DNA from 2 places in the Faecalimicrobium sp. JNUCC 81 genome. Region 1 is predicted to be linked to the other one. Evidence: riboswitches for the same ligand, from Rfam matches in the RefSeq annotation. Region 1 holds a riboswitch; the other holds the start of a gene.
What was found. Region 1 has a riboswitch for S-adenosylmethionine ahead of metK (methionine adenosyltransferase). Riboswitches for the same ligand answer to the same signal wherever they lie in the genome.
Positions count from the first base shown of each region.

Region 2: linked by a shared signal. The riboswitch ahead of JNUCC81_RS14055 (Na+/H+ antiporter NhaC family protein) and the one ahead of metK (methionine adenosyltransferase) in region 1 are both predicted to bind S-adenosylmethionine.

Region 1 covers NZ_CM132203.1:162,296-165,804, forward strand. Annotated here, with positions in the region: gene mreB (rod shape-determining protein) at 1-154, shown strand, start outside; gene fabZ (3-hydroxyacyl-ACP dehydratase FabZ) at 174-602, shown strand; gene yyaC (spore protease YyaC) at 742-1,251, opposite strand; SAM riboswitch class I at 1,488-1,593, shown strand; gene metK (methionine adenosyltransferase) at 1,791-2,984, shown strand; gene recD2 (SF1B family DNA helicase RecD2) at 3,116-3,509, shown strand, end outside.
Region 2 covers NZ_CM132203.1:2,802,047-2,805,555, reverse strand. Annotated here, with positions in the region: gene JNUCC81_RS14065 (indolepyruvate oxidoreductase subunit beta) at 1-249, shown strand, start outside; gene buk (butyrate kinase) at 346-1,431, shown strand; SAM riboswitch class I at 1,544-1,648, shown strand; gene JNUCC81_RS14055 (Na+/H+ antiporter NhaC family protein) at 1,727-3,052, shown strand; gene JNUCC81_RS14050 (DUF1540 domain-containing protein) at 3,096-3,407, opposite strand; gene JNUCC81_RS14045 (hypothetical protein) at 3,484-3,509, opposite strand, start outside.

The DNA of each region.
Region 1 (3,509 bases):
CTTATTACATGGTTTAGACAAAAGAATAGAAGAAAGACTAGGTATAAAGGTTATAATAGCAGATGAGCCTTTAGCATGTGTTGCAAAAGGAACAGGAAGTGCATTAGGGTCTTTAGACTTACTTGAAACAGGTGGTACCTTTAGAAGAAAATAAAATTTAGGGAGGTATTTCAATGTTAAATATAGATCAAATAAAAGAGTTAATACCACATAGATATCCATTTTTGTTAGTGGACAAGGTTATAGAATTAGAAGAAGGAAAAAAAGCAGTAGGTATTAAAAATGTTACAGCTAATGAACCATTTTTCCAAGGCCACTTTCCAGAATATCCTATAATGCCAGGGGTTTTAATTGTTGAAGCTATGGCTCAAGTAGGGGCAGTAGCTATGATGTCTATAGAAGAAAATAAAGGTAAATTAGGTGTATTTGCAGGTATAGATAAGGTAAGATTTAAAAAAGAAGTAAGACCTGGGGATACATTAATTATGGAAGTTGAAATGCTATCTTTAAGAAGAAACATTGGTAAGGCTACAGCAAAAGCTTACGTTGGAGAAGAACTTGCTTGTAGCGGAGAATTAATGTTTGCTCTTGTACAAAAATAAAATAAAAGTCCTAAAATTTAGGACTTTTTAAAATAAATATTATACTCGCCCTATTATATTAGACTTATCTAATATAATGGGGCGAGTTTTTTTGAGTAACATGTTGGCGAATATTTTGAGTAACGTGTTGACGAATATTTTAGGTAGAAAGTAATAGAGCTAACGAAATTACTTCGGCTAATTCTATTATGAAGCTAAGGCGCACATTATTAAATGAAAATCTATTATTTTCATCTATCTTATCAACTATTCCTACAATAGAATGGTTTCCTATTTGAGGTAATTTTTTTCCAACACCTTTTCCAGGTAAAATTGGGCCTTCTCTTATTTGTATATTACCTATGCTACTTTTTGACCCTAAACATGCATCTATAGCTAAAAAATTTCCATTTGGATGAATCTGTTTTATGTGATCAATAGATTCGTATATATTTAAAGCGTGGATAGGATTATCTAATGTTCCGTAAACGGGGTATTTAAAATCACTATTTTGCAACATTGTACCAACTAATGGTCCGAGAGCGTCTCCGATAGCTCTGTCTGTTCCTATGCAAACTACAACTGTATTTTCATCGATTAAATCTTTAAGTATTGAACTTAATACTTCTACAACGTTCTCTTTTTTATAATTCACTTTGGCTAAATACATAGGCACCCCCCTTCAAAAAAATATATGAATTTTTAATTTAAAAAATACCTATCTTAGGTTACATAATATATAATATGAAAATGGTATTAAATAGGATACTATATAGTTGATATAGTACAAGCAAGAATATTCCAAATGATAAATTTGATTTAAAATTATTGACAGGATTTTATAAAGATAGTAATATATAAATTAATGAGATATATAATATAAAGAACTTAATAACTTTCTTGATTACCTTATCAAGAGCGGCGGAGGGATAGGCCCTGTGAAGCCCAGCAACCACCCATTTGGGAAAAGGTGCTAAATCCTACAAGACTAAATAGTCTTGAGAGATGAGGTTAGTTAATTAATGTATTGAATATACAAAATTAACCTCTTCTTGCATAAGAAGAGGTTTTTTAATTATTAAACTATTACCTCTAATATATAGCGTAAGATTTCAGATATATAAAGTTAAATTAACTAAGAGTATTCATAATTGGACTAGCATAGGGGATGAATCAAACCCCGAAATTATAAATTAAGGAGGAATTAAAATGGCAAGACATTTATTTACATCAGAATCAGTAACAGAAGGGCATCCAGATAAAATATGTGACCAAATATCAGATGCAATATTAGATGAATTATTAAAGCAAGATCCACTATCAAGAGTTGCTTGTGAGACTACAGTAACAACGGGGCTTGTATTAGTAGCGGGAGAAATAACAACAAAAGCATATGCTGATATACCTAAAATAGTAAGAGAAACAGTAAGAGAAATAGGATACGATAGAGCAAAATATGGATTTGACTGTGACACTTGTGCAGTTATAACTTCTATAGATGAACAATCAGGGGATATAGCTATGGGTGTTGATGAAGCATTAGAAAATAGAGATGGACAAACAGCAGAAGATGAAATAGAAAAAGTAGGTGCAGGTGACCAAGGTATAATGTTTGGTTTTGCTTGTAACGAAACAGAGGAATTAATGCCACTTCCAATATCTTTAGCTCATAAATTAGCTAGAAGATTAACAGAAGTTAGAAAAAATTCTACATTAGATTACTTAAGACCAGATGGAAAAACTCAAGTAACAGTAGAATACGAAGGAAATACTCCAGTAAGAGTTCATACAGTACTTATATCTACTCAACATGGAGAAGAAGTAACTAGTGAAACAATAAGAGAAGACTTAATAAATCATGTAATAAAAGCAGTTATACCAGCTAATTTATTAGACGAAGAAACTAAGATATATATAAATCCAACGGGAAGATTCGTTGTTGGTGGTCCTCAAGGAGATACAGGTCTTACAGGAAGAAAAATAATAATAGATACTTACGGAGGATACTCAAGACACGGTGGTGGAGCATTCTCAGGAAAAGATGCTACAAAAGTTGATAGATCTGCAGCTTACGCTGCAAGATATGTAGCTAAGAATATAGTTGCAGCTGGGCTTGCTGACAAGTGTGAAATAGAACTTGCATATGCAATAGGTGTAGCAAGACCACTTTCTATATTTATAGATACGTTTGGAACTGGAAAAGTATCTGAAGAAATATTAGTTAAATTAGTTGAAAAGAACTTTGACTTAAGACCAGGTGCAATAATAAGAGACTTAGACTTAAGACAACCAATATTCAAAAGTACAGCAGCTTATGGACACTTTGGTAGAACTGATATAGATTTACCATGGGAAAGAACAGATAAAGCTCAAATTTTAAGAAAAGAAGCTCTAGGACAATAATATAAATTAGATTTATAAATAAAGCCCCTTAAAGTAATATTACTTTAAGGGGTGATTTTATTTTATATAAAAGGTATAATAATTACAACTTAAGTACAGTATAGAAATATTATTTGTTGTAGGAGAAAAGTATGGAAAGATTAGAAGGAATGATAAGTGATATAGTATTCAAAAATGAGGATAATGGATACACCATAGCCCATTTAGCTAACTCTAATAGTGAAGTTGTAATAGTCGGATGTATGCCAACTTTATCAGTTGGAGAAAGCATAGAAGTAGAGGGGAAATGGATAAATCACAAAACTTATGGAACTCAGTTTGAGGTAAATAAATTTATGCCAGTAACGCCATCATCACTCGAAGGAATTTATGTATATCTGGCATCGGGTATGATACATGGAATAGGTGAAAAAATGGCGAAAAGGATTATAGATAAATTTGGAGTTAATACTTTAGATATAATACAAAATAGTCCTGAAAGATTACAAGAAGTAGAAGGTATAGGAAGTAAGAAGATAAATCAAA
Region 2 (3,509 bases), 1.2 Mb from region 1:
ATAGATGAAGAACTAGAAAGATTAAATGCTATTTGTCTAAGTGCAGCGGATAAAGCTTTAGAACTTGGAAATTCTAAAATAATGAACGTTATATTATTAGGAAGTTTAGTTAAATCTATGAAATTAGAGTATATTAATTGGGAAAAGATAATAAAAGATAATGTAAAAGAAAAATTTGTAGATATAAATATAAAAGCTTTAAAAGAAGGTATGAGTTTAATTCCTAGTGAAGCTATTCAAACAAACTAGTATAAATAAAAGTTAGAACATTAAATTAAGCTATTACAAGTATAGATATACAGTAATAGCTTAATTTATAGAAAATAAAATAAAGAGGGGATATTTATGATCTATAGAATACTAGCTGTAAATCCAGGGTCTACATCTACTAAAATAGCAGTTTATGATAATGATAAGATAGTATTAGTAAAAGGAATTAATCATCCTGTTTGTGAAATAGCAAAATATAATAATATACAAGATCAATTTGAAATGAGAAAAGATGAGGTACTAAAAGTTATTAAAGAAAATAATATAGATATAAACACATTGAGTGCAGTTGTTGGAAGAGGTGGATTACTTCCACCAGTTAAATCAGGGGCATATTTAGTGAATGATCAAATGATAGATAGATTAGTAAATAGACCTATAATTGAGCACGCATCAAATCTAGGGGCTATTATATCTTATGAAATAGCAAAACAACTTGGAATAAATGCATACATATATGATTCTGTGGCAGTAGATGAACTTGATGATATAGCTAGAATATCTGGAATTTGTGGAATGGATAGAGATTGCTTAAGTCATGCACTAAATTCTAGGGCTATGGCTATGAAACATTGTAAAAATAACAATAAAAACTACAAAGATTTAAATTTAATAGTAGCTCACTTAGGTGGAGGTATAACAGTTAGTGTACACAAAAAAGGTAAGATGGTAGATATTGTATCAGATGATGAAGGATCATTTTCACCAGAAAGAGCTGGAAGAGTGCCTTGTAAAAAAATCATAGATAGATGTTTTTCAGGAGAATACTCACATAGAGAAATGCTAAAAATGATAAGAGGAAATGGTGGTATAGTATCGTATTTAGGAACGGTTGATGTTAGAGACGTAGAAAAAATGATAAATAAAGGTAATGAAAAGGCAAAACTTGTTCACAAAGCAATGGCATATCAAGTTTCTAAAAGTATAGGTGAATTAGCAACGGTTGTAGAGGGAAAAGTTGATGCAATAGTTATTACAGGTGGAATTGCTTATTCAAATATGATAACTTCTATGATTAAACAAAGAGTAGATTTTATAGCACCAGTAGACATTATTCCAGGTGAAAATGAACTTGAGTCTTTATCTTTAGGAATTTTAAGGGTATTATTAGGAGAAGAAAATGCTAGAGTATATGAAGAAAATGAACTAGCTAAAGCATAAAACTAATGTTGATAAAATTATTAAAAAAATAATTATTAAAAAAATCAAAAATACTTGAAATATTTAGACAATTATAGTATTATAAAAAAATAGCAAGAGAAAAATTAAATACTCCTTATCAAGAGAGGTGGAGGGGCTGGCCCTTTGAAACCCGGCAACCAGTATATTTAATATACATTGGTGCTAAATCCTGCAGCTAATAGCTGAAAGATGAGTAAATAATTGCTTATTATAGCCTGAGTTTATTCTCAGGCTTTTTTATATATTAATTAGAACATAAGAGGAGGCGACATGTATGGAAAAAGAAATAAAAAAGGGTAATGCATTGGCATTATTACCATTAGGAGTATTTTTATTATTATTTTTAGGAACGGGAATTATAACAGGTGATTTCTATAAAATGCCAGTATTAGTTGCATTTATTATATCGGCTGGCGTTGCATTAATGTTAAATAAAAAAGAATTATTTTCTACAAAAATAGATGTGTTTTGCAAGGGAGCAGGAAAGCCTGATATTATATTGATGTGTATGATTTTCTTATTGGCAGGTACATTTGGAAGTGTTTCAAAGGCCATGGGTGGAGTTGATGCTACTGTAAACCTAAGCTTATCAATATTACCACCAAATCTTGTAGTAGTAGGATTATTTGTTATAGGTTGTTTTATATCTGTTTCAATGGGAACATCAATGGGAACAATAGCAGCAATAGCACCAGTAGGAATAGGTATATCAGAAAAAACTGGAATACCAATGGCTTTAGTGATAGGAGCAGTAATAGGTGGAGCTATGTTTGGAGACAATTTATCTATGATATCTGACACAACTATAACTGCAGTTAGAACTCAAGGGTGCGAGCTTAAAGATAAATTTAAGGTTAATTTCTTAATAGTTTTACCAGCAGCTATAATAACAACTATAATACTTGGAATAAATACATCAGGATATAACGTAGTATTATCGGAAAACTATAGTTATCAAATAATAAAAGTAGTTCCATACATTATAGTATTAGCTGGAGCATTACTTGGAATGAATGTATTTAAATTACTTCCAATGGGAATATTTGTATCAGCAATAATAGGAATATCAACAGGATCATTTGATGTATTTGGATTTATAGATTCTGCATCACAGGGTATGTCAGGAATGTATGAATTATGTATGATGTCTATAGTAATAGGCGGAATTGTTGAACTTATAAAGTTTAATGGTGGAATAGATTTTGTACTACATTTTATAACAAGTAGAATAAAAAATAAAAAAGGCGCTGAATTTGGAATCGCAGCACTTGTAGCTTTAGTTGACTTATGTACAGCAAATAATACTATAGCAATAGTTATGGCAGGGCCATTAGCTAAAGATATAGCACAAGAATTTGATATAGATCCAAGAAGATCAGCAAGTATATTAGATATTTTCTCTTCTTGTTGTCAAGGAATGATTCCATATGGAGCTCAAATATTAACAGCTGCAGGATTAGCAGCAATATCTCCAGTTGAGATTTTAAGATACTTACATTATCCAATTCTGATGGGGTTATTTGGAATATTAGCTATAGCTTTTGGATTCCCTAAATTATCGGATATTAAGGAAAAAAGAAAAGAAGGTAAAATAGCATAAATAAAAAATAGTACTGAATAAATTTATTCAGTACTATTTTTTATTATCTAGATATGAAAGTTTCACAACTTGCATTACTATCATTGTTTATATGAACTTGGTCCGCCTTACATAGCTCACTTTCATTATATTTACAGTTAGTAGCTTTACAATGAATGTTTTGTGTACTTACACAATCACACTCATTAGCAGAACTTGTAAATCCAGCGCTAGCTTTATCTACATAAGATGCACAATTAGTATGTCCAGTAGTAGTAGCTTTACGTCCATCTACATTTATACCTCCTGCAAAACATCCTCCAGCGTTGTTATGAGCACAGCTAGTAGCCGAACAGTTTAAATTACTATTTATCATTTTAAAATACCTCCTACAAATTTATTTCTACCTTAGTATGTGGAGATAAATTATTTTTTATAACAAGTATTATTAATTATTTAGCAATACAATCAGAACAGA